Regions from separate parts of the Streptomyces sp. NPDC034670 genome, predicted to be linked through region 1. Evidence: riboswitches for the same ligand, from Rfam matches in the RefSeq annotation. Region 1 holds a riboswitch; each other region holds the start of a gene.

Region 1 (7,176 bases):
CGGCCGCGCCTTCGAGGAGGTCTCCGCCCCGGACCCGGCCGGCGGATCAGCGTGAGCGGTCGGCCGTGAGGTTCCGGCCGATTCGCTCGTGCAGCGTGATGCCGAGGGAGACGGACACGTTGAGGGACTCGGTCAGGCTGGTCATGGGGATGGAGACCGAGGCGGAGGACGCTTCCTCGAACAGGTCCGAAGGCCCGCCCTTCTCGCTGCCGAACAGCAGGGCCAGCCGGTCGGGGATGGCCCCGAGGTCCTTCACGGAGAGGTCGCCGTCCGCGCTGAGCGTCATCATCCGCAGACCGCTCTCCCGGATGAAGGCGACGGCCTCCTCGCGTCCGGAGAGGACGACGGGGAGCGAGAAGACGTAACCCCGGCTGGCCCTCTGCAGACGCCGGTCCGCGATGCTGGTGATGTCGCTGTCGACCAGGACGATCCCCGACGCGCCGAGCGCGAGCGAGGTCCGCACGATCGCGCCGATGTTCCCGACGATCTTCACCCCGTCGAGGACGACGACGTCCCCGCTCCGGCTCGCGATGTCGCCGAACCCGGCCGGGCGGGGGACGCGGGCGATGCCGAACGTCCTGGGCTTCCTCTCCCCCTTGAACAACTGGTTGACGATCGACGAGTCGATGAGGCGGACCGGTACGTTCCGCTGCCTGCACAGATCCAGCAGCCCGGGCGGGAAGGGACTGCTGTCGCTGCCGTAGACCTCGATGAACTCCACGCCGGCCGCGATGCAGTGCGTGAGGGGCTCGTCGTCCTCGATCAGCGTCGTCTTGATGTGGGACCGCGACGGCTTGGTGACGTCGATGATCCGCTGCACCGCGGGATCGGACGGATGGGTGATGGTGTCCAACTCGGTCATGGTCGTCCTACCGGCTGCTGTGTTCAGTGACGCGATTCCTGGGGTGCGACGCCCCGCGTGACGGCGGCCCGCAGGGGGCTGCGCCGATCGGGTGGCACGCACGCGAGGGGAGGATGCTGCTGTCCGGCAAGACTCCCCGCTCTCCCCGTCCGAGGCTCGCGCGGTCCGTCCCGCACACGAAGTGTTCGCCGGGATCATACCTTCCGGGCTGTGCCGGACCAATTCCGTTCACGGCGGCGGGGGCCCGGCGCCCCGCGAGCGGCCGGGGCGGTCGCGGCCGCTTCCCGGGGGCGGCGGGGAACACGGGAAGGGGACCTGTGCCCGCCGCCCCCGGCGGGCACAGCCCGAAGGGCCCCGTGCCGACCGCCGAAGGGGTGCCGGCGGGAGTGGCGGACGCCGGCCGGCACGGAACGGCTCACCCCGGCTCGGGGGCGTGCGGGCTGCTCGCGGGCGGTTCGACCGTGCGCTCCCGGCCGCCGTCGTGGCCGGACGCCACCACGACGAGGAGACCGACGACGACGGCCGCGGCGGCGACCCGGCCCGCGGCGCGCAGCGCCCAGCCCGGCAGGGAGGCGCCCCCGCGCCCGCCCGGCGCGCCCAGCCGCTCCGCCCGGCGGGCCGGCCGCAGCAGCCGGAGCAGCAGCAGGACGGCGACCGGCAGTTGCAGCAGCCACAGCAGGGTGCGCGGCCACTCGCCGTACCAGACGTTGGTGCCGTACAGCAGGGTGTGCCACACGCTCAGCACGTACACGACGATCACGAAGCGGTGCATCCGCCGCCAGGTGTTCGCGCCGATGCGGTGCCGGACGTAGAACAGCAGCCCCAGGGGGATCGCCAGGTACAGGGCGCCCTGGCCGATCGGAATGGCGATCTTCCCGGTCCCGGAGTCGTACCAGCCGGGCACGAAGGCGTCCGCGAAACCGACCCACAGCCGCTCGGCCCACGCCAGCCGGGCCTCGTAGCGGACCAGTTCGGCCGCGAACATCAGCGCGTGCGCGGCCATCAGCGCCGTCGTGGTCAGGCTGGTGGTGCGGTGCCAGCGCTCCAGGACCTGCCGGGAGACGGGCAGCCGGGCCGGGCGCGGCCCCGACAGCAGCAGCCCGAGCATGACCGTGCCCCACGCCCACAGCAGCGCCGACCAGCCGAACGCCTGGCTGAGCAGGTACATCCAGTACGTGCGGGGGTCGTCCATGAACGGCATGACCGCGACCGTCGCCGAGTCGCCCGACTCCATGCGCGCCCAGAAGAACACGAACACGGCCGCCGTGAGGACGACGGCGGCACTCGCGTCGGGGATCGCGGCCCGCAGGTCGGCGCGCAGGGTGACGCGCTCGGCGGGGCCCCGCCCGGGGGCGGGCGGGGTGGTCGTGCCGTCCGTGTCCGGCGTCGCGTCGGGGAGCATGCCGTGGCCTCCTGGCACTGGTCGTCCGCATGCGGTGGGGGGTGGGGCTCCGGGCGTCAAGTGTGGCCGAGGAGGCCGGAGTTTCCGAGACGTGATCAGGCCAGAGCGGTCGGCCGGGCCGGAACCCCGCCCTTTCGCCCGCTCCGGGAAGGAACGTACTATCGCCTGGTCATCACCGCGACGGGAGACAGGAAGCCGGTGCGAATCCGGCACGGTCCCGCCACTGTGACCGGGGAGTGCACCCCTTCGACACGCCACTGCGCGAGCCGCGGGAAGGCAGGGGGAGGAGCGTCGATCCGGGAGTCAGGAGACTGGCCTGTCGCGGGCCCGTTCCGAGGAGCGCGGACTCCCCAGGAGGCTTCACGTGTACGACGGCGCGTCCCGTCCCCCGCTGTTCTCCCCTGCCCGCACCCGCCGGACCCGGCGCGCCGCGGCCGCGGCCGTCGCCCTGGCGGCGGTCCTGCTGACCGCGGGCTGCGGATCGTCGCGGGACACCACCGAGGACACGAGGGCGACGGCCTCGCCGGCCGCGGGCTTCCCCGTCACCGTCGACAACTGCGGTGTCCGGACGACGTACGACAAGCCGCCCTCCCGCGTCGTCACCGTCCACCAGCACCCGGCGGAACTCATGCTCGCGCTCGGGCTGAAGGACCGCATGGTCGGCACCGCCTTCCCCGACTCCGCCGTCCTGCCCGAGCTGAGGGAGGACTACGAGGCGATCCCGGAACTGGCGAAGAGGGAACCGTCGTTCGAGACGGTCCTGGAGGCCGGGCCGGACCTCGTCTACGGCGGCTACGGCAGCGCCTTCGCCGACCAGGAGGGCCGCTCCCGCCAGGCGTTCGCCGACGCCGGCATCGACACCCACCTCAACCGCGAGTACTGCGGCGAGAAGCGGGTGACGATGGAGGACACCTACGAGGAGATCCGCACCGTCGGCAGGATCTTCGGCGTGTCCGACCGGGCGGACGAGCTGGTCGCCGATCTCCGGGCCCGGGTCGACGAGGCCACCGCCGCCGTCGAGGACGAGCCCGAGGTGTCCGTCTTCGTGTACGACAGCGGCGACAGGACCGCCTTCACGGCGGGCGGCAGGAGCCTGGGCACCGAGCTGATCCGGCTGGCCGGCGGGAGGAACGTCTTCGCCGACCTCGACGACGTCTTCGGCGACGTCTCCTGGGAACAGGTCGTCGCGCGCAGACCGGAGGTCATCGCCGTCTACGACTACGCCGGCGCCGGCGGCGTCGAGCAGAAGAAGGAGTTCCTCCTCTCCCAGCCCGCCCTCGCCGACGTGCCGGCCATCAGGAACAAGCGGTTCGTCGTCCTGCCGCTGACCGCGACGCTGGTCGGCATCCGGTCGGCGTACGCGGTGGAGGACCTGGCCCGCGGGCTGCACCCCGAGAGCTTCCGGTGATCCGCCCCGCCGCGGACGCGGACGCCGCGGACACGTCCGCCGGTCCGGCCGCCGGCCGGCGGCCGGACCGGAAGAGGGGGAAGAGCGGAAAGGCCGGGGAGCGCGGAAAGGACGCGGGCCGGCCGGGCGGGACACGCGCGGGCCGGGGCGCCCTCGCCGGGACCCTCCTCGTGCTCGCCGCGCTGCTCGTGGTCTCGGTCACGGCGGGACTGGCCGTCGGCTCGGTCCGGGTGCCGCCCGGCCAGGTGTGGGACATCGTGACGCACGCGCTGGGCGCCGACCGGCCGCAGCCGGACTGGTCGCGGGCGCGGGAGACCATCGTGCTGGAGGTGCGGGCGCCGCGCGTGCTGCTGGCGGTGGTGGCCGGTGCCGGGCTCGCGGTCGTGGGCACCGCCCTGCAGGCCCTGCTGCGCAACCCGCTCGCCGAGCCCTACCTCCTGGGGGTCTCCTCCGGGGCGTCCCTGGGCGCGGTCGCGGTGATCGTGTTCGGGGTGAGCGTGTTCGGGCCGGTGTCCCTGCCGGCCGCCGCGTTCGCGGGCGCGCTGGGCGCGCTGCTGCTCGTCTACGCCACCGCCCGCACCGGCGGCCGGATCACCTCGGCCCGGCTCGTCCTGTCCGGTGTCGCGATCGCGTCGGTGCTCACCGCGGTCCTGGACCTGCTGCTGCTCACCACCGACCGGGGCAACGAGGCCCGCACGGTCCTCGCCTGGACCCTCGGCGGTCTCGGCGGCGTCACCTGGGGCACCCTGTGGCTGCCGGGCGCGGCCCTGCTGCTCGGCGTCGGCGTCCTCCTGGCGCAGGCCCGCAACCTGAACCTGCTGCTGGCCGGCGAGGAGGCCGCCACCACGATGGGCCTGGACGTGGCCCGCTTCCGCGCCCGCATGTTCGTCCTGGTCTCCCTCGTCACGGGCGTGCTGGTCGCGGCGGCGGGGCCGATCGGCTTCGTCGGCCTGATGCTGCCGCACCTGGTGCGCCTGTTCGTCGGCGGCGACCACCGCCGGGTCCTGCCGACGGCCGCGCTCGGCGGCGCCGTCTTCCTGGTCTGGGCCGACGTCGCCGCGCGGACCGTCGCCGCGCCCGTGGAGATCCCCGTCGGGGTGCTCACGGCGCTGTGCGGCGGCCCGTTCTTCCTGTGGCTGATGCGCCGCGACGCCCGCCGCGGCACCGGCCGGGGAGGGGCATGAGCGCGGCCGAGCTCGTCGTCGACGGCGTCACGCTCACCGCCGGCGCGCACCGCCTGGTCGAGGACGTCTCCCTGACCGCACGCCCCGGCGAGGTCGTCGGCCTGGTCGGTCCCAACGGCAGCGGCAAGTCGAGCCTCCTGCGCGCCGTCTACCGCGTCCTGCGCCCCGAGGCCGGGCAGGTCCGCGTCGACGGCGCCGACGCCTGGTCGCTGCCCGTGCGGCGGCTGGCCCGCACCGTCGCGGCGGTGGTGCAGGAGCCGGGCGCCGGGGTCGACCTCAGCGTCCGGGAGGTCGTCGCGATGGGCCGCACCCCGCACAAGCGGCTGCTCGACGGCGACACCCCCGAGGACGCCGAGCTGATCGAGGCGGCCCTCGCCGCGGTGGACGCCACCGGACTGGCCGAACGCGGCTTCGACCGGCTCTCCGGCGGCGAACGCCAACGCGTGCTCATCGCCCGCGCCCTCGCCCAGCAGCCCTCCCTGCTCGTGCTGGACGAGCCGACCAATCACCTCGACATCCGCCACCAGTTGGACGTCCTCGGCGCGCTGCGCCGGCTTCCGGCCACCGTCCTGGTGGCCCTGCACGACCTCAACCTGGCCGCCTCCCACTGCGACCGGCTCTACGTGCTGCGCGACGGCCGGGTCACCGCCTCGGGCCCGCCCGCCGAGGTCCTCACCCCCCGGCTGCTGGCCGAGGTCTACGGCGTCAGGGCCGAGGTGGCCGTCCATCCGGGCACGGGGGCACCACAGGTGACGTTCCTGCCCGGGACCCCCGGATCCGGCGCGCCCCGCGAGGAGGAATGCCGCACACTCCTGTAGAGGGGGCGGAGCGTTCCCGTACCGATCGCGAGGGAGAGTGGTCCAGCGTGCTCGATGTCCCGGTCTGGCTGTGGGTGGCGTTCGCCGTCACGGTCGTGGTGTCGCTCGCCGTGGACCTGCTGGCCCACCGCAATGAGCACGTCATCGGCTTCAAGGAGGCCGCCGCCTGGAGCGCGGGGTGGGTGGGGCTCGCCCTGGTGTTCGGCGCGGTCGTCTTCCTCGTCCTGGGCACGACGGCGGGGACCGAGTACACCACCGCGTGGCTGCTGGAGAAGAGCCTGTCGGTCGACAACCTGTTCGTGTTCGCCGTGATCTTCAGCTACTTCAAGGTCCCCCGCGCCTACCAGCACCGCGTGCTGTTCCTCGGCGTCATGGGCGCCCTGGTCTTCCGCGCCCTCTTCCTCGCCGCGGGCGTGGCCGTGGTCAACCGGTTCACCTTCGTCCTGTACCTCTTCGCCGCGATGCTGCTCTACAGCGCCTACAAGCTCCTGAAGGGCGAGGAGGAGTCCTTCGACCCGGGCCACAGCTTCGCCGTGCGGATGCTGCGGAAGGTGATCCCGGTCCGCGACGAGTACGCGGGCACGAAGTTCTTCGTCAAGGAGGCCGGCAGGCGCGTGGCCACGCCGCTGCTCGCGGTGGTGGTCGCCATCGAGGCGGCCGACCTGATCTTCGCCGTCGACAGCGTCCCGGCCGTCCTCGCCGTCAGCGACGAGGTCTTCATCGTCTACACCAGCAACGCCTTCGCCATCCTCGGCCTGCGCGCCCTGTACTTCATGCTGGCCGGACTGCTGGACCGCTTCCACTACCTCGGCGTCGGCCTCGCGGTCATCCTCGCCTTCATCGGCGTCAAGCTCATCCTCCAGGCGTCCCACAAGCTGATCAGCACCGACATCCCCGAGATCCCCTCCCCCGTCAGCCTGGCCGTCATCGTCGTCGTCCTCGCCGTGTCCATCACCGTCAGCATGCTCCGCCCCCCGCCGCCCAAGCCCTCCGAACCCGCCGCCCCGTCCCGGGACGACCGGTCGGACGGTCCGCCGCCGGCGCCGTGACGGGCGCGGTCGCGCCCGTGCCCCCATGCTCGAAGGAGAGGGCGCGGAAGCGACCGCGGAGCGAACGTGTGGAGGAACGGCCGTGGACACGGACGGACAACGGGACGCGGAGGGGCTGCACTGCCTGGTCACCGGGGCGTCCGGGTACATCGGCGGCCGTCTGGTGCCGGAGCTGCTGGAGGCCGGCCACCGGGTCCGCTGCCTGGCCCGCTCCCCGGACAAACTGCGCGACCACCCCTGGGCGGACGACGCCGAGGCGGTGCGCGGGGACGTCACGGACGCCGGATCGGTCGCCGCGGCCATGCGCGGTGTCGACGTCGCGTACTACCTGGTGCACGCCCTCGGATCCGGCCCCGGGTTCGAGGACACCGACCGCCGCGCGGCCCGGATCTTCGCCGAGCAGGCGCACGCCGCCGGTGTGCGCCGGATCGTCTACCTGGGCGGACTCACCCC
Region 2 (7,176 bases), on a different contig from region 1:
CGGCCCCCGTGGTAGCCGCGTGCGCTCATCTCCCCGACGGGCCTGCCCAGCAGCACCACCTGGCTGCTGCGCTCCCCGCCCGGCTTGAGCAGCACCGGGTTCATCAGCGCGGTCGGCTCGATCCGGCAGGCCTGGGCCTGCATGGCCTGCGCCCGCCCGATCTCGGCGCCCTCGCGCGTCACGAACGAGTTCAGCGACATGTTCTGCGCCTTGAACGGCGCGACGCGCACGCCCTGCCGCACCAGCCACCGGCAGATCCCGGCGGTCACCACGCTCTTGCCGGCGTCCGAGGTGGTCCCGGCGACCAGCAGACCCCCGCCGCTCATGCCGCACGCCCCTTGACGGCGAGCCGCGCGGCGGCGCCGACGCCCAGCGCGAGCCAGCCGACCCGCCGCGAGAGCCGTACCGCCCGGTCGATGTCGCGCACGGTCACCGTCCGGCCGCCGCCGTTGAGGACGGGCCGGTGCTCGACCCGTCCGCCGTAGGAGAGCGTCCCGCCGAGCCGCACGCCGAGCGCGCCCGCGAAGGACGCCTCGACGGGGCCGGCGTTGGGGCTCGGGTGCTTCGCGGCGTCCGCCCGCCAGGCCCGCACGGCCCCGCGCGGGTCCGGTCCCGCGAGCGCGGCGAGGGCGGCGGTCAGCCGCGCCCCCGGCCACCCGGCCACGTCGTCGAGGCGGGCGGAGGCCCAGCCGTAGCGGCGGTAGCGGGGGGACTTGTGGCCGACCATCGCGTCCAGCGTGTTGACGGCCCGGAAGCCGAGCAGGCCCGGCACCCCGGCGACGGCCCCCCACACCAGCGCGCCGACGACGGCGTCGGAGGTGTTCTCGGCGACGGACTCCACGACCGCGCGGGCGATCCCGTCGGCGTCCAGCGCCTGCGGGTCCCGTCCGCACAGGTGCGGCAGCCGCGCCCGCGCCGCCTCGACGTCCCCGTCCCGAAGGGCCCGCCCGACGGCCCGGGCCTCGCGGGCCAGCGAGGTCCCGCCGACGACGGCCCAGGTGGCGACACCGGTCAGGGCGACGGAGGCGGCGGGGGAGGGCCGTGCCCAGCGGGCGGCCAGGCACCCCAGCGCGACGGTCCCGCCGACGCACACGGCGGTGTGCGCCGCGCCCCGGCCGCGGTCGTCCCGCCACAGCACCCGTTCCACGGCGGCCGCGGCCCGCCCGAAGGCGGCGACCGGGTGCCCGCGGCGGGGATCGCCGAGCAGCAGGTCGCCGAGGAGGCCGGCGGCGGCGCCGTACGCGAACACGCGATCGGCACCCATGGGGTCAGCCGGTCGTGGAGCCGGCGGGAATCGTGAGGGGGAAGGCCCCGGGACGGGGCGGAGTGTCGCTGATCGACCTCAACAGGCAGCCGCGCATGGCGTTGTGTCCTCACTCAGGGTGTCCGCGCCCTGGTTCGACGAGACCGGCGGTGAGAGTTCCTGGCTCCCGGGGCGTGCGCCCCGGTGACAGTGGCGGGACCGCGCCGGACTCTCACCGGCTTCCTCTCCTGCCGCCGTATTGGCTGAGGCAGTCCACCACGGCCGTGGAAGAACCGTCAACTTGCCGTTGACCTGCGAGGCTGAAGTGTGCTGAGGCCCACAGCGGTGCGCCGGGGGGTCGGCGGGCGGGCCGGGAAGGCGCGTGGACGGCTCCGGACGCGCGGACGGGCGGTGCGGGGCCGGGGCCCGCGCACCCCCCGCCGGACGGGGACGAGGTGTGATCAGGCCATGATCAGGCTGATTCCGTACGCCACCGCCGCCGCGCACGCCGCGAAGCAGGCGTAGGCGCCGGTGACCGCCAGGGGCGCGGACCGGCCCCGGGCGGCGGCCCGGTCGCGGTGGGACAGGCCGGCGATGCCGAGGGTGAACAGGCCCACCAGGGCCACGGTGACCACGAGGCTGACGCCGAAGACGGAACCGAGGGCTGCCCAGTCGATCTGCATGGTGCTCTTCTTCCTTCGTGCCGGGTCGCGTCAGACGGTGGTCTTGGCCGACGGGGCGGCCGGGTCGGTGGAGACCGGCGACGGGACGGAGGCGGCCAGCTCCCCGGCCGGGGGCGGGGCCACGGCGGCCACCGCCTGGGTCACCACGCCGGCCGGCTCCTCGGCGGAGGCGTCGTCGGTGTCGTTGACGTTGGTGTGGTCGACGACCTCGCGCCGGGAGATCTTCCAGATCGCCGCGCTGGAGACGACCAGGAAGACCGCCACCGCGGCGGTGCCCCAGGAACCGAAGCCGCAGACCCACTCGGCGAGCGCCGCGACCAGGGCGGCCGCGGGCAGCGTCAGACCCCAGGCGACGAACATCCGGGTGGCGGTCGACCAGCGCACGACACCGCCCTTGCGGCCCAGTCCGGCGCCCATCACGGCACCCGAGACGGAGTGCGTGGTGGACAGCGAGAAGCCGAGGTGGGAGGAGGCCAGGATGACCGTCGCGGCGCTGGTCTGGGCGGCGAAGCCCTGCTGCGGCTGGAGGTCGGTCAGGCCCTTGCCCATGGTGCGGATGATGCGCCAGCCGCCGAGGTAGGTGCCGAGCGCGATGGCGACGCCCGCGGAGACGATGACCCACAGGGGCGGGTCGGAGTCGGGGGCGAGGGCGCCGCCGGCGACCAGGGCCAGGGTGATGATGCCCATCGTCTTCTGGGCGTCGTTGGTGCCGTGGGCCAGGGAGACCAGACCGGCCGAGGCGATCTGGCCGGCGCGGTAGCCCTTCTCGGCGGCCTGGCCGTCGGCCTTCTTGTCCATCCGGTAGGTGAGCCGGGTCGCGATCATCGCGGCGACGCCCGCGACCAGCGGGGCGGCGACGGCGGGGATCAGCACCTTGGTGACCAGGACGTCGCCGTGCACCGCGCCGAGGCCGGCGGAGGCGACGGTGGCGCCGATCAGACCGCCCATGAGGGCGTGCGAGGAGCTGGAGGGCAGGCCGACCAGCCAGGTGAGGAGGTTCCAGAGGATCGCGCCGACCAGGGCGGCGAAGATGACCTCGGGACGGATGCCGGCCTCGTCGACGAGGCCTTTGGAGATCGTGTTGGCGACTTCCACCGACAGGAAGGCACCGACGAGGTTGAGCACGGCGGACATGGCCACCGCGACCTTGGGCCTCAGCGCACCGGTCGAAATGGTCGTCGCCATCGCGTTCGCGGTGTCGTGGAAACCGTTCGTGAAATCGAACGCGAGTGCGGTCACCACCACAATCGCGAGGATCAGCGAGAAGCTTTCCATTTACCCAGGCATTCGTTCGAGGTCATTGGCTGGTCGAACGTAGGTAACCAGGGTGAACGGAAGATGAACTGGAATGGGCATCGCGGTGACCGTAAGAGGGGGTGGCCGCTCCGCCGGACGGCGGGTCCGCCGCCGTGTCCGGCGGCGGGCCCGCCCCGGGGCGCCGGACGCCCGCAGCGGGGCCCTTTTCAGCCGGCCGGAGGACCGCCGGAGAGATTTCGGTCACCCGGGGGCGGGCCGCCTGACAGGATCACGGCATGACTGGACAGCGGAGGGACGGACGGGAAGCGGAGGACGCCGGGGAACGCGCGCGGGGCGCGGGGGACGAACGGGAGCGCCGCGCGCCGGACGGGGGGCGGGCGCGGGGGCGCCGCGTGCGCGAGGAGGAGGCGCGCGCCTGGGCGGAACTCGTCGGGACCGCGCGCCGCACCGTCGCCGACGGACTCGTCGTCGGCACCTCCGGCAACGTCTCGGTCCGGGTCGGCGACACCGTCCTGGTCACCCCCTCGGGGGTGCCGTACGACCGGCTGACGCCGGACGACGTGACCGGTGTCGACCTCGCCGGCCGGCAGGTCCTCGGCTCGCTGGTCCCGACCAGCGAGCTGCCCCTGCACCTGGCCGTCCACCGGACGACCGACGCGCGCGCCGTCGTGCACACGCACGCCGTGCACGCGACGGCCGTCTCCACGCTCGTCGACGAGCTGCCGCTGATCCACTACATGGCCGCGGCGCTGGGCGGCCCCGTCCGGGTCGCCCGCTACGCGACGTACGGCACGGAGGAACTGGCCGGGAACATGCTCCGCGCCCTCGACGGCCGCACCGGCTGCCTCCTGCAGAACCACGGCACCGTCACCCACGGGGCGACCCTCGCCCAGGCCTACGACCGCACGGCCCAGCTGGAGTGGATGTGCCGCGTCTGGCTGGCCGCCTCCTCGGTCCCGGGCCGGTCCCCGCACCTGCTGTCGCCGGAGCAGGTGGCGCGGGCGGGGGAGCGCCTGCGGGGGTACGGGCAGCGGGGGTGAACCCGCCGGCGCGGCCGCCCCCGGGACCCGCCGCGCCGCGGCCGGGCGGGCCGCCCCGCCCGGCCGGACCGCCCACTGGCCGGTCCGCGCCTCCGCCGGGACACTGGTGCTGTGCGCACTGCCAGAGCGACGGCCGCTGCCGTCACCGCCGTGATAGGGGCCGGCGCCGCGGCCGTGGCCGCCGGCCGGCTCGCCAGCGACGCCGCCCTCAAGGTGTCCCCGGGCGAGCCCCTGCCCACCGAACCCCGGCTCACCGTCCACGGCACCGCCGCCGGCCGGATCAGCCTCACCCGGGACCTCGCCGCGCTGCGGCCCGGACGCCACGGTCTCGCCGGCGACGGCTTCCACGCGGTCGTCGGACCCGTGCTGGCCGGTGCCCCCGGCTCCGCCGACACCGTCGTACGCCGCCTGGAACACGTCACCTACGGCACCCCGGAGCCCGGCGACCGCGCGTGGCTCACCCCGAACCTGTACGTCGGCGACCCCGGCACCGCCCTCGGCCTGGACCACACCGACCTCACCGTCCCCGGCGACCTCGGCCCGCTCCCCGCGTGGTTCGTGCCGGGCGTCCGGGACACCTGGGTGCTCGCGGTGCACGGCCTGGGCACCACCCGGGAACACACCCTGAACGTCATGGAGTTCCTGCGCCGCCACCGCTTCCCCGTGCTGGCCCTCGCCTACCGGGGCGACCCGGACGCGCCGCGCTCCCCGGACGGCCTCAACCACCTCGGCGAGACCGAGTGGCACGACCTCGACGCGGCGCTGCACCACGCGGTGGACTCCGGCGCCCGGCACGTGGTCCTGTACGGCTGGTCCACGGGCGCGACCATGGCGCTGCGCACCGCCGCGCGCTCCATGGCGCGCGAGCGCATCGCCGGGCTGGTCCTGGACTCCCCGGTGCTCAGCTGGGACGCGACGCTGCGCGCCCTCGCCGCGGCCCGCCGCACCCCCGGCGCGCTGCTGCCGCTCGCGGTCCGCGCCGCGCAGGGGCGCACCGGCCTGTACGGCGACCGCGGTCCCGGCGTCGTCCACCCGGACCAGATCACCGTCCCCCTGCAGATCTTCCACGGGCCCGACGACACGGTGGCCCCCTGGCGCTTCTCCCGCCGCCTCGCCGCCGCCCACCCGAACACCGCCACGCTGCACACCGTCAGGGGCGCCTCCCACGCGGCGATGTGGAACGCCGACCCGCACACCTACGAGGAGTCCCTGCGGCGCTTCCTCACCCCCCTCATGTGACCGCGGCCCGCAGGGACCGGGCGGCCGGTCCCAGGGGTTCCGTTTGACTCCGGCCACTGGCCTGTTTCCCTCCCCCGGCCCCCACCGGACCCGGTGCGTTGGCCCTCCCGATCGCCCACGGTGACATTCCGTTTGGGTTTTCGGACCGTCAGCCGCGAGACTGCACCCGTGACGTCCCGTATCCCGCGCGACTCCAGGCTTCGACTCGTCCGCCCACGACCCCTGGCCGCCGCCCCCAGAGCGATGAACCAGCGGCGCCCGCGCCGCGCCGCGCCCCGCCCTCCGGAGGGCACCCCGGCACCGGCCGAACTGGCCAGAATGGCACGCTCCGGTCTGGCCGGCGCGGCCCGCGTCGCCCGCTGGGCCGACGCCGCCCTCGGCCCCGGCCGGGCCGGCGCCACCACCGACGGCAAGGCCACCCTCTCCGACGCGTCGGCCGAACGGGCGGCGCGCGACCTGGGCCTGACCCCGGATCGGGTCCGCGCCGACTGGGACACCGCCCGCCTGGCCGGCCTCATCGAGGTGCACGGCGGCACCGCCCGCCCCGGCTGGCGGCTGCGCGCCTGGGACCGCGACGACAGCGCCGTGCTGCGCGGCTGGGTCGCCCTCTTCGACGCCTGGTCGCTGGCCCACCCGGAGCCCGAGGGGTTCGAGCCCGCCGCCGTCGCCGAGGTCGTCTCGGCCATGCCCCAGGTGCTCTCCTTCCTCCAGCTGTCCGCCGGCCCGGTCCCCGTGCCGCAGCTCCTCGACCTCCTGGAGCAGCGGGTCACCGAACTCCGCACGGAGCGCTGCGAGGTCGACTACGCCCCGCAGCCCCGGGCCGCCCACCGCCCCGCGCCCGCCGGGCCGCCCGCCGCCGACGCCCCGCTCGAGCCGCTGCTCGACTGGGCCCTGCGCGCCCTCGCCTCCGTCGGGGCCCTCACCTACGGCGACGGGCAGGCCACGCTCACCCCGCTCGGCAACTGGGCGGTGTGGGTCAAACTGGAGCAGATCTGCGTCGCCGCGCAGAGCCCGGCCGGGAACATCGAGCAGGGCGCCGAGGACATGCTCCGCGGCTGTGCCCGGCTGCGGCCGGGCGCGGCCCGCGCCGAGTACCGGGCCTGGCTCGCCGCCCGCCCGGTCGGCAGCGCCGTCACCGAGCTGATCCGCGCCGCCCGGGGCGAGGACGCCCTGCTGCGCGGCCTCGCCTTCGAGGCCCTGCGGGTGGTCGGCGCCCCCGCCGAACCCGAGGTCCGCGCCGTGCTCGACGAGCCGACGCTGCGGCCCTACGCCCTGCTGTGGCTCGCCGAGCACGAGGGCGCCGACCCCGAGGACGCCCACGCGGTCCTCACCCGCGAGGAGGCGACCTGGCTGTGGGTGGACACCGCGGCCGCCGTCGCCGACCACGGCGAGGCCCCCCTGCTGGTCCGGCACCTGGAGTCCGCCGTGCAGCCGACCGTGCCCGCCCTGCTCGACGAGGTGCGCGCCGTCGGCCACCCGCGCACCGTGCAGGTCCTGGTCGCGCTCGCCGCCGCGCACCCCGACCCCGCCCTGGCCAAGATCGTCCGCCGGGCCGCCTTCCAGGTGCACACCGGGGGCTGACCCCGCCGGCGGCCCCGCCGCGCCGCAGGTCCCGGTCCCGGGCGCGTACGTGCCGAAGCCCCGGAGACCGCCCTCGAGGTCCCGGGCCGGGCAGTCCGGCGAGCCGTGGTCCTGGTCCGTCGGAGGCGCCAGG
Region 3 (7,176 bases), on a different contig from region 1:
GGGCCGCGTTCCTCGGCCTGGTGCGCGACCTCGACGCACGCGGTCACCGGGTGGCGATGCTGTTCTGCAACTCGCTCTCCGCCGTGGTCGACCACGATGCGGCGGCCGACGCGGTCGCGCTCTCCCTGGTCTCCCCGGCCACCGTCTACCGCGAGGTCGCGGCCGTCCACCGGCGCGTGCTGGTCGTCACCGGCAACGGGTCGGCGGTGGCCGGCTACGAACGGGTGACCGGGCCGTCGGCCCACCGCGCGCTCGGGGTCTCCGACCCGGCGCTCGTGCGAGCCATCGAGACCGGCGACCCGGCCACGGCGTTCCGCGAGTCGGACTTGCCCGAGACGCTGCATCTGGCCGAGCGCGCCCGGCTCGACGCGGTCGTGCTCGCGTGCACCCACTTCACCACGGTGCTGCCGCACGTGCTCGCGGCGTGCCGACTGCCCGTGATCGACGTCGGCGGCCGGCTCGTCGAGCTGACCGCGCGGGCCGCAACCGCCGAACCGGCGGGCAGGGCACCGGGCGGTGCGTCGGACGGGAGGAGGCCGTAGTGGTCGAGCTGGCCCGAGAGTCCCTGCACGCCTCGGTGTGGGACCCGGTGGCGACGTCCATGAATTTCCTCAACGAGGTCGCTGGCCGGTTCCCGGACGCGATCTCCCTCGCGGCCGGGCGCCCCTGGGACGGCTTCCACGACCCGGACGCCCTCCCCCGGTACCTGCGCACCTTCCAGGACCACCTGGCGGGGTCCGGAACGCCCCCGGAACGGGTGCGGTCGCTCCTCATGCAGTACGGCAGGACCAACGGTGTGCTCGGCGAACTGATCGCGCGGCTGCTGGCGAACGACGAGGGCATCACTGTGCGCCAGGAGGCGATCGCGGTCACCTCGGGCTGCCAGGAGGCGATGGTCATCGCGCTGCGTGGCCTGTGCGCGCGGCCCGACGACGTCGTGCTCGCCGTGGACCCCTGCTACGTCGGGTTCACCGGCGCGGCGCGCCTGCTCGGGATCGACGTGGTCCCGGTGCCGGAGGCGCCCGGCGGACTGGACCCGGCGGACGTCGCGGCGGCCGCGCGCGCCGTGCGGGCCGGGGGCCGCAACCCGAAGGCCCTCTACGTCGTGCCGAACTTCTCCAACCCCTCCGGTGCCTCGCTGCCGGTGGCGGCCAGACGCGCACTGCTCGACGTCGCGGAGGCCGAGGACCTGATCGTGCTCGAGGACGACCCGTACGGCCTCTTCGGCCTCGACGACCAGCCCCGCGTGTCCCTCAAGGCGCTCGACCGGCACACGCGGGTCGTCTACCTCGGCTCGTTCGCGAAGTCGTGCTTCCCCGGCGCGCGGGTCGGGTTCCTCGTCGCCGACCAGCCGGTCGTCGACCGCTGCGGGCGGCACACACTGCTCGCCGAGGAGTTGTCGACGGTCAAGAGCATGCTCACGGTCAACACCTCGCCGGTGGCGCAGGCGGTGATCGGCGGCCTGCTCGTCGAGTCCGGCTGCAGTCTCCGCGCGGCCAACCGGGAGAAGACCGCTTTCTACCGGCGCAACCTGCGCACGCTGCTCGCCGCGCTCGAGGAGCACTTCCCGGCCGCGAGCCGGCAGGGCATCCGCTGGACCGCGCCGGACGGCGGGTTCTTCGTCGTGCTCGAGGTGCCCGTGCCGGCCGACGAAGGGCTGCTGGAGCTCTCCGCCCAGCAGTACGGCGTGCTGTGGACGCCGATGAGGTTCTTCTACGCCGACGGCGGGACGCACGCGCTGCGGCTGTCGTGCAGCGCGCTCGGGCCCGACCGGATCGGCGAGGGCGTCGCGCGGCTCGCCCGGCTGCTGGCCGATCACGGCTGACCGGCGCCCGCGCCGACTCCGCAACGCAGGAGACGAGGATTCCCAAGTACGCCGAGGAGACTGGGAAACAGGATGGTTGCGAAGGGACGTTCCATGAGCGAATCGGACTGGACACCGGCTCAGGTGGCCGAGCTGTACGACAGTTCGTGCCGGATGTCGACGATGTTCAACGACGGGTACGAGCACCTGGGCTACTGGTACGACGACAAGGACGACGCCAGCGTCGAGGAGGCGGGCAAGCGCCTGACCCGCAAGGTCGCCGACATCCTCGGCCTGCGCCGCGGCGAGCACCTGCTCGACGCGGGCTGCGGGGTCGGCGCGCCCGCGACCCAGATCGCCCGTGAGGTCGGCGCCCGCGTCACCGGCATCACGATCAGCCCGGTGGAGTGCGAGGCGGCGGAAAAACGGGCGGCGAAGGCGGGCCTGTTCCACCGGGTGCGGTTCCAGGTCCGCGATTACCACGACCTGCCGTACGGCGACGGCCACTTCGACGCCGTGATGGCCATGGAGGCCCTGTCGCACTCGGTCGACCTGACGAAGGCCCTGTCCGAGTTCCACCGCGTGCTCAAGCCGGGCGGCCGCGTCGCGATCAGCGAGACGACCATGGTCCACCCCGACGCCCAGCTGCCGCCGTTCTTCCGCAGCCGCCGCCCGATGACGGCCGACGGGTGGCTGGAGGTCCTGCGGGCCGCCGGTTTCGTCGTCGAGGAGTGGACGCAGTGCGGGCACCGCGTGTACGGCATGGGAAACCGCTACGTCGAGCGCGTCGAGGAGTTGCGGGACGAACTCGTGGCGGAGTTCGGCGCGGAGTTCGTCGACACGGTCAAGCAGGGCCAGAAGGACATGTTCGCACCGGGGCCGGACCACATGGGCTACCTCGTTCTCTGCGCCCGCAAGCCGGCGAACTGAGACCGCCGTGGTCGACGACGCCGTGTGGAAGGAAGTCGAGGCGGCCCGGCTGCGGCTGGCCGACCTGCTGGACGACCTGTCCGACGGGGAGTGGGAGGCCCCGTCGCTGTGCGACGGCTGGCGGGTCCGCGATGTGGCGGCACATCTGACCCTGCCACCGACGCTTACGACGGGCGGGTGGATGAAGGAACTGGTGCGCTCCGGCGGCGCGTTCCACCGGATGATCAGGAACTCGGCGGTACGGGCGGCCCGGGAGCCGACGGGCGAACTCGTGGCGCGGCTGCGTGAGCATGCCTGCTCGCGTCTCGTCCCGCCCGCGCCGGGCGCCGGTGCGGACACGACGGTCATGGACGTGCTGACGCACAGCCAGGACATCGCCATCCCTCTGGGCCGGGAGATCGAGATCGTGCCGGACGCCGCCCGCGCCGGTCTGGAGAGCCTGTGGCGGCTGCGGTTCCCGTTCAATCCTCGCAAGGCACTGCGTGGCATTCGGTTCGTGGCGACCGACTCGCCCTGGGACGTCGGTGACGGGCCGGTCGTGACCGGCCGGACCGCGGCGCTCCTGCTGGTGTTCACCCATCGTGGGGCAGGGCTGGAGCGGGTGTCGGGCGCGGGTGTGCCGCTGCTGCGCGCTCGTTTGGCCTGATCGGTCCGGGCGCGTACGTCCGTGCCCGGCCCCTTTCGGACGCGTGGACGGACCGGGTCGGTGGTGCGGAGTCCGTGCACGGTCACCCGGCTGGCCGTCGGCGCCTCGCCCGCTGTGGCCCGCCGGTGGACGGGGCACAGCGGGCGAGGCCCGGGACGGCCCGGGACCGTGGGGCGTCCCCGCATTGTCCGGCTGTGGTCATGAGGGACCCCGGCTTCCGGGCCCGCCCGACCGCCGGACGGGTCCCGGTGGCCGGGTTCCCCGCGGGTTTTCTGCGGTGCTGTGTGTCGCCCGGTGCGTTGAGTACGTCCGCACCGTCCGTCGCATCGTCTGTCGTACCGAGGGGGTCGTTCGCTCTGCACCGCGATCCGGACATCGATCGGGTACGCGCCCTGCTGGCCCGCTGCGATGAGACCGTGCACGGTCCCGAACCGGCTCTGCCGTGCTTCCGGCTTGTCGAGGGTGACGTCCCCGTCCTCGGCAACTACCGGTGCTGGCACGGCCGTGACGCGCACAGCGGTGAGCGCACCGTCCGCATCCTCACTCTGTGCACGGCCGACGCCCGTTGAGTGCGGTCCCACCGCGATGGCACGCACCGGTGTCCCGTTCAAGAAGGAAAGCGTGGTGGCGCGCGCTAAGCTGCAAGCGCCCCGCGGGGGAAGTCCGGTCGAAGTCCGGCGCTGACCCGCAACGGTGGGCGGAGTCCTGTACAGGGTTCCGCGAGCCCGATTACCCGCGGTGGTGAAGCTCCTGTCGATCGCCGTGGACTGCGAGAGGGTGCTGCGCAGGGCGCCCGGGCGCCCGGAGCCGCTCCTTTGATCACGTAGGTGCACGGCCCGAGGCGAAAGCGATCCGCCTGTGGCCACGCTCCGCGACCGCATACCCGCTGTACCGCACCGCACCGCCAGCGGCGGGTCTCCACCGCTCCGGCGCGTCTCGTTGCCCCTGCTCGTGACCGGTCTGTGCGCCGCGCTGCCCGTCTCTCTGGCCTGCGGGGCGGGTATCGGCGCGTCGGGGCTCTCGTGGAGCGAGGCGCTGCATTACCTCTGGGCGGGGCTGACCGGTGGGGCCATCGCTGCGGACGAGGTCTCCTCCTACACCATCGTGTGGGAACTGCGCTTCCCGCGCGCCGTGCTCGCGGCGGTCGTCGGCGCCGGTCTGGCATCCGTCGGGGTCGCCGTCCAGGCCATGGTCCGCAACGCGCTCGCGGACCCGTTCGTCCTCGGGATCTCCTCCGGTGCGGGCGTGGGAGCCAACGCCGTGCTCATCTTCGGTGTCTTCGGCGCCCTGGGCATCTGGGCGCTGTCCACGGCGGCGTTCCTCTCCGCGCTCGCGGCCATGACCCTGGTGTACGCGATCGCCCGGACCCCGCGGGGGCTGACACCGCTGCGGCTCGTGCTCACCGGTACCGCGATGTACTACGGCTTCTCGGCCGTGACCACGTTCATGGTGTTCGCCGCGGAACACGGCGAGGCGGCCCGGTCCGCGGTGATGTGGCTGCTCGGCAGTCTGGGCGGCGCGAGCTGGTCCTCCGTACCGGTCGCGGCGGGCGCGGTCCTCGCCGGCCTGGCCCACCTCGGGTGGTCGGCCCGGCGTCTGAACGCCCTGGCAATGGGCGATGAGACCGCCGCCGCGCTGGGGGTGGACCCCGCACGGTTGCGTAAGGAACTCTTCCTCACCACCGCCGCCGTCACCGGGGCGGTGGTCGCGGTGAGCGGGGCGATCGGCTTCGTGGGCCTGATGGTCCCGCACGCCGCCCGGATGCTGGTCGGCGCGGACCACCGCAGGCTGCTGGCCGTCGCACCCCTGGCCGGCGCCGTGCTGCTGATCTGGGTCGACATCCTGTCGCGCGTGGTGCTCGCCCCGGCCGAACTGCCCTTGGGCGTCCTGACGGCGGCGATCGGTGTGCCGTGCTTCGTGATGCTCATGCGCCGCCGCACCTACACCTTCGGAGGCGTGTGATGCAGGTCGACATCGACGCGGTGACGATGGAGATCTCCGGTGCGCGGGTGCTGGAGGAGATCTCACTGCGGGCGGACAGCGGCCAGGTCGTGGGCCTCGTCGGGCCCAACGGCAGCGGCAAGTCGACCCTGTTGCGGTGCGTCTACCGGGCCCTGCGCCCCACAGCCGGTGCGGTGCGCCTCGGCGGCGACGACCTGCTGGCCCTGAACACGCGCGAGAGCGCACGCCGGCTGGCGGCCCTTCCGCAGGAAGCGGCCACGGAGTTCGACTTCACGGTGGCCGAGGTCGTGGCCATGGGCAGGCTGCCGCACCAGGGGGCGGTGGCCCGGGACACCGACGAGGACCTGCGTGCGTGCGCCGCCGCGCTGGAGGAAGTCGGCGCCGGCCACCTGGCCGACCGCGGCTTCCTCACGCTCTCCGGCGGTGAGAAGCAACGGGTCCTGATCGCCCGCGCGCTCGCCCAGCAGCCGCAGGTCCTGGTGCTGGACGAGCCCACCAACCACCTCGACATCGCCCAGCAGCTGGAGGTCCTGTCCCTGATCCGGGCCAGCGGGCTGACCGTGCTCACCGCGCTGCACGACCTCAACCTTGCCGCGCTCCACTGCGACGTCCTGCACGTCATCGACGGCGGCCGGATCGTCGCCTCCGGCGCCCCCCACGACGTCCTCACGCCCGTCGTGCTGGCCGACGTCTTCGGTGTCCGGGCACACCGCGTCCCCCACCCCGAGACAGGCGCGATCCAACTGCTCTTCGACCGTCTTCCCTCCCAGTAGTCCGCCCACCCCGGCCCATCCGCGAAGGAGCCACCACCATGCCCAACCTCGCACGCCCCACCGCCTTCGCTCTCCTCCTGGCCTTCGCCGTCACCGGCTGCGGCGCCGACGTCTCGTCGCAGGAGGCAAAGGGAAACGGCGCCCGAACACACGACAGCCACTATCCGGTCACGGTCGAAAACTGCGGCGAGAAGAAGACCTTCGAGAGGGCTCCGCAGCGCGTGGTCACCAACGACGTGGGCATCACCGAGATCATGTTCGCCCTCGGCCTCGAGGACCACATGGCCGGATACGTCATGCCCGACGACAAGGGCGACCTCACCAAGGTGCCGTGGAAGGACGGCTACCGGAAGACCGAATGGCTCTCGAAGGACCGGATCAACAAGGAACTGGTCCTGGACGTCCGTGCCGACCTGGTCTTCGCGGGCTGGAACTACGGCTTCAACGAGGGCGAGGGCTTCACGCCCGCCGTGCTGCAACGCCTGGGCATCGACTCGTACCTGCTCAGCGAGTCGTGCCGCAACGGACAGGGCAAGGCCCGCGGCGTGATGCCCCCGCTCGACGCGCTGTACACGGACCTGCGGAACCTGGGGAAGGTCTTCGGCGTCGAGGACAGGGCCGAAGCCCTCATCACCGAGTTCCGCGAGCAGGTGGCCCAAGCACAGGCGAAAGCCCCGAAGGGCGCCGACCGGCCGCGGGTGTTCCTCTACGACAGCGGCGAGGACAAGCCGTTCACGTCCGGCGCCTTCGCCGGGCCCCACGACATCATCACCAAGGCCGGCGGCGACCACATCATGAAGGATCTCAAGGACAGTTGGACCACCGTGGGCTGGGAGACGGTCGTCGCCCGTGACCCCGAGGTCATCGTGATCAACGATTACGGGGACATCACCGCGGAACAGAAGCGGAAGTTCCTCACGTCCTACAAGCCGCTCGCGAACGTCTCCGCCGTCAAGAACGACCGAATCATCACTCTCGACTACGTCGACCTCGTCGAGAGCCCGCGCAACCCCGCGGCCATCAGCTCACTCGCGGCGGACCTGAGGCGCCTCCACTCCTGA
Region 4 (7,176 bases), on a different contig from region 1:
CACCCCGGAGCAGACGCTGAGCACCCGGGCGCCCCGGTCCACGCCCCGGCGCAGGGCGTCCAGCAACTCGGGCGGGAAGTCCCGCGACTCGTAGCGGGCGCCGGCCGGCACGGCGATGAGGTCCGCCGTCTCCAGGCGCTCCAGGCCGTGCTCGACCTGGAGGGTGAAGCCCGTGTTGCTGCGCAGCGCGCGGCCCTCGGCCGAGGCGACGGCGAAGTCGTAGACCGGCAGGCCCTCGTCGCTGCGGTCGGTGCCGAAGACCTCGCAGACGACGCCGAGCTCGAAGGGGTTCACACCGTCGAGGAGGACGGCGGCCACGTTCCGGAGCATGGCTCCAGTGTGCCCCGTCCGTGGCAGTAAATCGAGGGTGTACGGCAGTCCTGCCACTGCCGGTAAGGAGCGTACGGCGCGACAGTGGTGTCCATGGATACGACACACCTGCAAGCACTGTTCGGCATGCTGGCCGTTCTTGGCCTGCTGGTCCTGATGGTCCTCCCCGCCGTGACCGGCATCGTGCGCGACCGGTGGATCGACCGGCAGATCAGGCGGGCGGAGACGGGCCGTCCCGTCGCGCCGGCCCGCGGGGGCGCCCCCGCCGCGCCGGAGCGCACGGCGCGGGACGCCACGCCGTCCCGCACCCCGCGGGACACCGCCCCGCACCGCACCGCGCGGGCGGCGTGAGGCGGGGCGGCGTCCGGCCGGCCCTCCGGAGAACCCCGGAGGGCCAAGGACCCCCGGAGGGCGGAGAACCCCTAGAAGTCCTCGTCCAGGTCGACCGTGCCCTCCACGGCGACCTGGTACGCGGACGGGCGCCGCTCGAAGAAGTTCGTCAGCTCCTGGACGCCCTGGAGCTCCATGAAGGAGAACGGGTTCTGGGAGCCGTACACCGGAGCGAAGCCCAGCCGGACCAGGCGCTGGTCGGCGACGCACTCCAGGTACTGCCGCATCGACTCGGTGTTCATGCCCGGCAGCCCGTCACCGCACAGGTCGCGCGCGAACTGCAGCTCCGCCTCGACCGCCTCCCGCAGCATGTCGGTGACCTGCTGCCCCAGCCGCTCGTCGAACAGCTCCGGCTCCTCCTTGCGGACGGTGTCGACCACGTCGAAGGCGAACGACATGTGCATCGTCTCGTCCCGGAAGACCCAGTTGGTGCCGGTCGCGAGGCCGTGCAGCAGGCCCCGGCTGCGGAACCAGTAGACGTAGGCGAACGCCCCGTAGAAGAACAGTCCCTCGATGCAGGCGGCGAAGCAGATCAGGTTGAGCAGGAAGCGCCGGCGGTCCGCCCGGGTCTCGAGCCGGTCGAGCTTCTCCACCGAGTCCATCCACCTGAAGCAGAACTCGGCCTTCTCCCGGATGGAGGGGATGTTCTCCACCGCCGCGAAGGCGGCCGCCCGGTCGTCCGGATCGGGCAGGTAGGTGTCCAGCAGGGTCAGGTAGAACTGGACGTGGACCGCTTCCTCGAAGAGCTGCCGGCTCAGGTAGAGCCGCGCCTCGGGGGAGTTGATGTGCTTGTACAGCGTCAGCACGAGGTTGTTCGCCACGATCGAGTCGCCGGTGGCGAAGAACGCCACCAGCCGGCCGATCAGGTGCTGCTCGGCGGGGCTCAGCTTCGCGAGGTCGGCCACGTCGGAGTGGAGGTCGACCTCCTCCACGGTCCAGGTGTTCTTGATGGCGTCCCGGTAGCGCTCGTAGAAGTCGGGGTAGCGCATGGGGCGCAGCGTGAGCTCGAAGCCCGGGTCGAGCAGGTTCTGGGTACGGGTGGTGCTGGTCGTCACTGGCAGGCCTCGCAGGACTCGGGGTTCTCAAGGGAGCAGGCGACGGCCTCGTCGGGGGCCGGCTGCCGTGCGGGGACGGTGGTCTGGTTCTGGGGCTGGGCCTGCGCGGCGCGGGCGATGCGGGTCGCCGGGCGCGAGCGCAGGTAGTACGTCGTCTTCAGGCCCTGCCTCCAGGCGTACGCGTACATCGAGGAGAGCTTGCCGATGGTCGGCGTCTCCATGAACAGGTTCAGCGACTGCGCCTGGTCCAGGAACGGGGTGCGGGCGGCGGCCATGTCGATCAGCGAGCGCTGCGGGATCTCCCACGCCGTGCGGTACAGCCGGCGCACGTCCTCGGGGATCCAGGCGAAGCCCTGCACCGAGCCGGCCGCCTCGCGCAGCGCCTCCCGGGTGCGCTCGTCCCACACGCCCAGCCGCTTCAGGTCGCTCACCAGGTACGAGTTCACCTGGAGGAACTCGCCGGACAGCGTCTCGCGCTTGAACAGGTTGGACACCTGCGGCTCGATGCACTCGTACGCGCCCGCGATCGAGGCGATGGTGGCGGTGGGCGCGATGGCCAGCAGCAGGGAGTTGCGCAGGCCGGTGGAGGCGATCCGCCCGCGCAGCGCCGTCCAGCGCTCCGGCCACGTCAGGTCCACGTCGTAGTGGTCGGGGTGCAGCACGCCCCGGGCGGTGCGGGTCTTCTCCCAGGCGGGCAGCGGGCCCTTGGCCTCGGCCAGGCCGGCGGAGGCCTCGTAGGCGGCGAGCATGATCCGCTCGGCGATCCGGGTGGACAGGGCCCGGGCCCCGGGCGAGTCGAAGGGCAGGCGCAGCCGGAAGAAGACGTCCTGCAGACCCATCACGCCGAGGCCCACCGGGCGCCAGCGGGCGTTGGAGCGCTCCGCCTGCTCGGTCGGGTAGAAGTTGATGTCCACGACCCGGTCGAGGAACGTGACGGCGGTGCGCACGGTCGCGTCCAGCCGTTCCCAGTCGAGGTCCCCGGCCGCCGGGTCGACGAACGCGCCGAGGTTGACCGACCCCAGGTTGCAGACCGCCGTCTCCCCGTCGTCGGTGACCTCCAGGATCTCCGTGCAGAGGTTGGAGGAGTGGACCACGTGGCCCGGCGTCGCCGTCTGGTTCGCCGTCCGGTTGGCGGCGTCCTTGAAGGTCATCCAGCCGTTGCCGGTCTGCGCGAGGGTGCGCATCATCCGGCCGTACAGCTCGCGGGCGGGGAGGGTCCTGCGGGCCAGTCCCTTCTCCTCGGCGGCCCGGTAGGCCGCGTCGAACTCCTCGCCCCACAGGTCGACCAGCTCCGGCACGTCCGCCGGGGAGAACAGCGACCACGGGCCGTCGGCGTCCACCCGGCGCATGAACTCGTCCGGCACCCAGTGCGCGAGGTTCAGGTGGTGCGTGCGGCGGGCGTCCTCACCGGTGTTGTCGCGCAGCTCCAGGAACTCCTCGACGTCGGCGTGCCAGGTCTCCAGGTAGACCGCCGCCGCGCCCTTGCGCCGCCCGCCCTGGTTCACGGCGGCGACCGAGGAGTCCAGCGTCTTCAGGAACGGGACGATGCCGCCCGAGTGCCCGTTGGTGCCGCGGATCAGCGAACCGCGGGAGCGGATGCGGGAGAAGGACAGGCCGATGCCGCCGGCGTGCTTCGAGAGGCGGGCCACCTGGTGGTAGCGGTCGTAGAGGGAGTCCAGCTCGTCCGCGGGGGAGTCCAGGAGGTAGCAGGACGACATCTGGGGGTGCCGCGTACCGGAGTTGAACAGGGTGGGGGAGGAGGGCAGGTAGTCCAGGCGGCTCATCAGCCCGTACAGCGCGGCGACCCCGTCCACCGACCGGGCGCCGTCGTCCTCGGCGAGGCCGGCGGCGACGCGCAGCAGGAAGTGCTGCGGCGTCTCCACGACCCTGCGGGTGATCGGGTGCCGCAGCAGGTACCGGCTGTGCAGGGTGCGCAGGCCGAAGTAGCCGAAGCGGTCGTCGGCCCGGGGGTCGATCAGCGCGTCGAGCCGGTCCGCGTGGAGCCGGACGAACGCGGCGGTGCGGTCGGCGATCAGGCCCTCGCGGTGCCCGGTCGCGACGGACTCGGTGAACGTGGTGACGCCCTGCGAGGCGGCCTCGGCGCGGATGCCGATGGTCAGCAGCCGGGCGGCGAGCCGGGAGTAGGCGGGGTCCTCGGAGATGAGCCCGGCCGCGGCCTCGGTGGCCAGCTCCCGCAGCTCCGCCTCGTCGGCGCGGGCGGACCGGCCGCGCAGCGCGGCGGCGGCGACCCGTCCGGGGTCCGTGTCGGGCAGGTCGGCGGTCAGCTCGGTCAGGGTCCGCAGCAACGCGGCACCGGGGCCGTCGCTCCGCTCGGTCGTGTCGGCCGCTGAGGCCGGATCGGCTGGCGCGATGGTCACGTGGGGCTCTCCCTCGCTCGGCACGGGGCCTCGTCGAGGGCAGGGGGCAGCACACGAGCGCACGCGGCGTCGCGTCCACCGGCCCATTCCACGAGGCCCGGACGTCCACGCACCCGGACCGGACGGCCGGGCGCACTGTCGGCAGGTCCTCGGACTGAAGCCCGTGCACACCGCGCGAGGACGCGGGCGGGCACGGGTACACCGTTGCGGGACAGTTCCGGATTCGCACCGGATTCCCCTGCGGCGACAGCGAGCATGAGCATACATCTTGTGCCGGGCGCTGTCGGCAGGCCCATATCTTGTGTCTCGGCGGTGTCAGAGTGCCAATTCGTAGGTGAGGAGGGTGAGGTCGTCCAGGTCCGGTACGGGATTCCAGTCGCGCTCGGGGGTGCGGACGAAGCCCAGCCGCTCGTAGAGGCGGTGGGCGGCGTGCATGGTGCGCTGGGTCGACAGCACGATCCGGGTACGACCCCCGACGGCCCGCGCCCGGTCGACGCAGGCGCGGACGAGGGCCTCCCCGGCGCCGCGGCCCCGGGCCGCGCGGGCGACCGCGAGCATCCGGATCTCGGCCTCGCCGGGCCCGGCCAGGTCGGCCATCGGCCCGCCGTCCGGTACGAAGGTCACCCCGCCCAGCACCCTGCCGTGCTCCGCGGCGACCAGCACCTCGGCGGCCGCCGCCCGCTTCGCCACGTCCCTCAGCTCGCCGAGGTACGCGTCGCCCTCCCCGAAGTCGAGCAGTCCGTCCCGGAGGTAGACCTGCGCGGTGATCTCACCGAGTTCCCCGTACTCGCCGGGCTCCGCCGGCCGGATGACGATGTCCATGGGGGCGAGTGTGCCCGACGGGTACGACGGCGGGCCGCCGGATTCCTCCGGCGGCCCGCGGTCTCGGGGACGGCGTCAGTGCGCGCTGCCCGCCGTGGCCGGCGGCAGCTCCACCCGGACGCCGGGGTCGCCCGCGTCCGCCGTGTAGTCCTCCGGCCTCGTCCGGTCGACGCCCTCGGGGGCCTTGACGGCCCTCAGGACGAAGGTCAGCACGACCGTCACCAGGACGTTGAGCACGAAGGCGGTGAGACCGATGTAGCCGATCTCGCCGATGCCCGGGATCTCCTTCGCCGAGCCGCCGAAGTGCTTCTGCGTCGGCGAGGCCACCCCGTACGCGGCGACCGTGCCGTAGACCATGCCGACCGCCCAGCCCCCGAGCAGCGCCCAGCGGTGGAACCAGCGGGTGAACAGGCCGCCCACCAGCGCCGGGAAGGTCTGCAGGATCCAGATGCCGCCCAGCAGCTGGAAGTTGATGGCGACCGTCTTGTCCATGGTCAGGACGAAGGCCAGCGCGCCCACCTTCACCAGCAGCGAGACGATCTTCGAGACCCTGGTCTCCTCGGCCGCCGTCGCGTCCGGCTTGAGGAAGTCCTTGTAGATGTTGCGGGTGAAGAGGTTCGCCGCCGCGATCGACATGATCGCCGCCGGCACCAGCGCGCCGATGCCGATCGCCGCGAAGGCCACGCCCGCGAACCAGGCCGGGAACATGTCCTCGAACAGCTGGGGGATCGCCAGCTGGCCGTTCTGCACCTTCACGCCCGCCGCGATCGCCATGAAGCCCAGCAGCGCCAGCAGACCCAGCATCAGGGAGTACAGCGGCAGGATCGTGGTGTTGCGGCGGATCACCTCACGGCTGCGCGAGGACAGCGTCGCGGTGATCGAGTGGGGGTACATGAACAGCGCGAGCGCCGAGCCCAGCGCCAGCGTGGCGTACGTCCACTGGCCCGCCTCGCCCGGTACCAGCGCACCGCGCGGCTCGCCCGTCGCCGGGTTGGTCTCGGCGAAGGCGGCGCCCGCCTCGGCGAAGACGTCGTCGAAGCCACCCAGCCTGATCGGGATGTAGATGATCGCCACCGCGATGACGAGGTAGATCAGCGTGTCCTTCACGAACGCGATCAGGGCGGGGGCGCGCAGCCCCGACGAGTAGGTGTACGCCGCCAGCACGCCGAAGGCGATCAGCAGCGGCAGGTCCTTGACGAACCAGTTGGTGTGCTCGCCGCCGCCGACGCCCATCACGTCCAGCACGGCCTGGATGCCGACCAGCTGGAGCGCGATGTAGGGCATCGTCGCCAGGATGCCGGTGAGCGCGACCGCCAGCGACAGCCCCTTCGAATCGAACCGGCCGCGCACGAAGTCGGACGTGGTCACGTAGCCGTGCTTGTGCGACACCGACCACAGACGGGGCAGGAAGGTGAAGATCAACGGGTACACGAGGATCGTGTACGGCACCGCGAAGAAGCCCGCCGCGCCCGCCGCGTAGATCGCCGCCGGCACGGCCACGAAGGTGTACGCGGTGTACAGGTCGCCGCCGAGCAGGAACCAGGTCACCCAGGTGCCGAACGACCGTCCGCCCAGGCCCCATTCGTCGAGGCTGTGCTCGTTCGCCGCCTTGCGCCAGCGCGCGGCCAGGAAGCCCATGACCGTGACGAGCACGAAGAAGAGGAGGAAGACGGCGAGCGCCACGCCGTTGACGCCGTCGTTCACCGTCCCGCACCGCCCTTCGAGGCCCTGCGGGCGCGCTGGTCACGCTGCCACAGCTGGTACGCGACCATCGTCAGCGCGGTCGAGAGGACCACCCATAACATCTGGTACCAGTAGAAGAACGGGATGCCGATGACGACGGGGTCGGTCCTCGCGTACGACCCGACCCACAGCATGGCCACGAAGGGTGCGACGAGACAGAGGGCGATGACGACGCGCACGGGCGTCACCACCGGCTCCCTGCCGGTTTCCGGGGCTTGCGACATCAGACGGTTCCGTCCCCTCACTGATCACCGGCGATCGTGCGCAGGAAATCTAGAGGAGGGAGCGGCGCGGTCGTAACCCCTCGTCGGGGCGAGGTGTTGTGAAGACCTCCCGGCCGGACGGCAGCGGTGGGGCGGTCCCCGCCGGGCGTCCGCCGCGCCGGGGCCCGGGGCTCACTCCTGCGGCCGCTTCAGCCGCGCGACGAACTTGTACCGGTCGCCCCGGTACACCGACCG

Evidence for each region. A riboswitch is a leader RNA that binds a small molecule or an ion and turns the genes downstream of it on or off. The one in region 1 is predicted to bind cobalamin.
Region 2: linked by a shared signal. The riboswitch ahead of ACZ56B_RS12860 (cobalamin biosynthesis protein) and the one ahead of ACZ56B_RS00660 (ABC transporter substrate-binding protein) in region 1 are both predicted to bind cobalamin.
Region 3: linked by a shared signal. The riboswitch ahead of ACZ56B_RS11460 (FecCD family ABC transporter permease) and the one ahead of ACZ56B_RS00660 (ABC transporter substrate-binding protein) in region 1 are both predicted to bind cobalamin.
Region 4: linked by a shared signal. The riboswitch ahead of ACZ56B_RS13640 (ribonucleoside-diphosphate reductase subunit alpha) and the one ahead of ACZ56B_RS00660 (ABC transporter substrate-binding protein) in region 1 are both predicted to bind cobalamin.

What each region holds. Positions count from the first base shown of each region.
Region 1 is NZ_JBVITR010000001.1:137,932-145,107, reverse strand. It holds gene ACZ56B_RS00675 (hypothetical protein) at 1-55, shown strand, start outside; gene nshR (NshR/TsnR family 23S rRNA methyltransferase) at 47-862, opposite strand; gene ACZ56B_RS00665 (ferric reductase-like transmembrane domain-containing protein) at 1,278-2,264, opposite strand; cobalamin riboswitch at 2,414-2,598, shown strand; gene ACZ56B_RS00660 (ABC transporter substrate-binding protein) at 2,629-3,672, shown strand; gene ACZ56B_RS00655 (FecCD family ABC transporter permease) at 3,669-4,856, shown strand; gene ACZ56B_RS00650 (ABC transporter ATP-binding protein) at 4,853-5,674, shown strand; gene ACZ56B_RS00645 (TerC family protein) at 5,722-6,723, shown strand; gene ACZ56B_RS00640 (SDR family oxidoreductase) at 6,806-7,176, shown strand, end outside.
Region 2 is NZ_JBVITR010000014.1:45,986-53,161, reverse strand. It holds gene ACZ56B_RS12865 (cobyric acid synthase) at 1-326, opposite strand, end outside; gene ACZ56B_RS12860 (cobalamin biosynthesis protein) at 323-1,264, opposite strand; cobalamin riboswitch at 1,399-1,536, opposite strand; gene ACZ56B_RS12855 (hypothetical protein) at 1,705-1,926, opposite strand; gene ACZ56B_RS12850 (inorganic phosphate transporter) at 1,957-3,201, opposite strand; gene ACZ56B_RS12845 (class II aldolase/adducin family protein) at 3,459-4,223, shown strand; gene ACZ56B_RS12840 (alpha/beta hydrolase) at 4,335-5,462, shown strand; gene ACZ56B_RS12835 (hypothetical protein) at 5,631-7,043, shown strand.
Region 3 is NZ_JBVITR010000012.1:2,341-9,516, reverse strand. It holds gene ACZ56B_RS11485 (aspartate/glutamate racemase family protein) at 1-542, shown strand, start outside; gene ACZ56B_RS11480 (aminotransferase-like domain-containing protein) at 542-1,825, shown strand; gene ACZ56B_RS11475 (SAM-dependent methyltransferase) at 1,919-2,734, shown strand; gene ACZ56B_RS11470 (maleylpyruvate isomerase family mycothiol-dependent enzyme) at 2,742-3,380, shown strand; gene ACZ56B_RS11465 (hypothetical protein) at 3,797-3,949, shown strand; cobalamin riboswitch at 3,992-4,135, shown strand; gene ACZ56B_RS11460 (FecCD family ABC transporter permease) at 4,239-5,342, shown strand; gene ACZ56B_RS11455 (ABC transporter ATP-binding protein) at 5,342-6,115, shown strand; gene ACZ56B_RS11450 (ABC transporter substrate-binding protein) at 6,154-7,176, shown strand.
Region 4 is NZ_JBVITR010000015.1:77,925-85,100, reverse strand. It holds gene ACZ56B_RS13655 (GlxA family transcriptional regulator) at 1-330, opposite strand, end outside; gene ACZ56B_RS13650 (hypothetical protein) at 424-681, shown strand; gene ACZ56B_RS13645 (ribonucleotide-diphosphate reductase subunit beta) at 753-1,709, opposite strand; gene ACZ56B_RS13640 (ribonucleoside-diphosphate reductase subunit alpha) at 1,772-4,153, opposite strand; cobalamin riboswitch at 4,277-4,416, opposite strand; gene ACZ56B_RS13635 (GNAT family N-acetyltransferase) at 4,469-4,975, opposite strand; gene mctP (monocarboxylate uptake permease MctP) at 5,051-6,679, opposite strand; gene ACZ56B_RS13625 (DUF3311 domain-containing protein) at 6,676-6,942, opposite strand; gene ACZ56B_RS13620 (GntR family transcriptional regulator) at 7,114-7,176, opposite strand, start outside.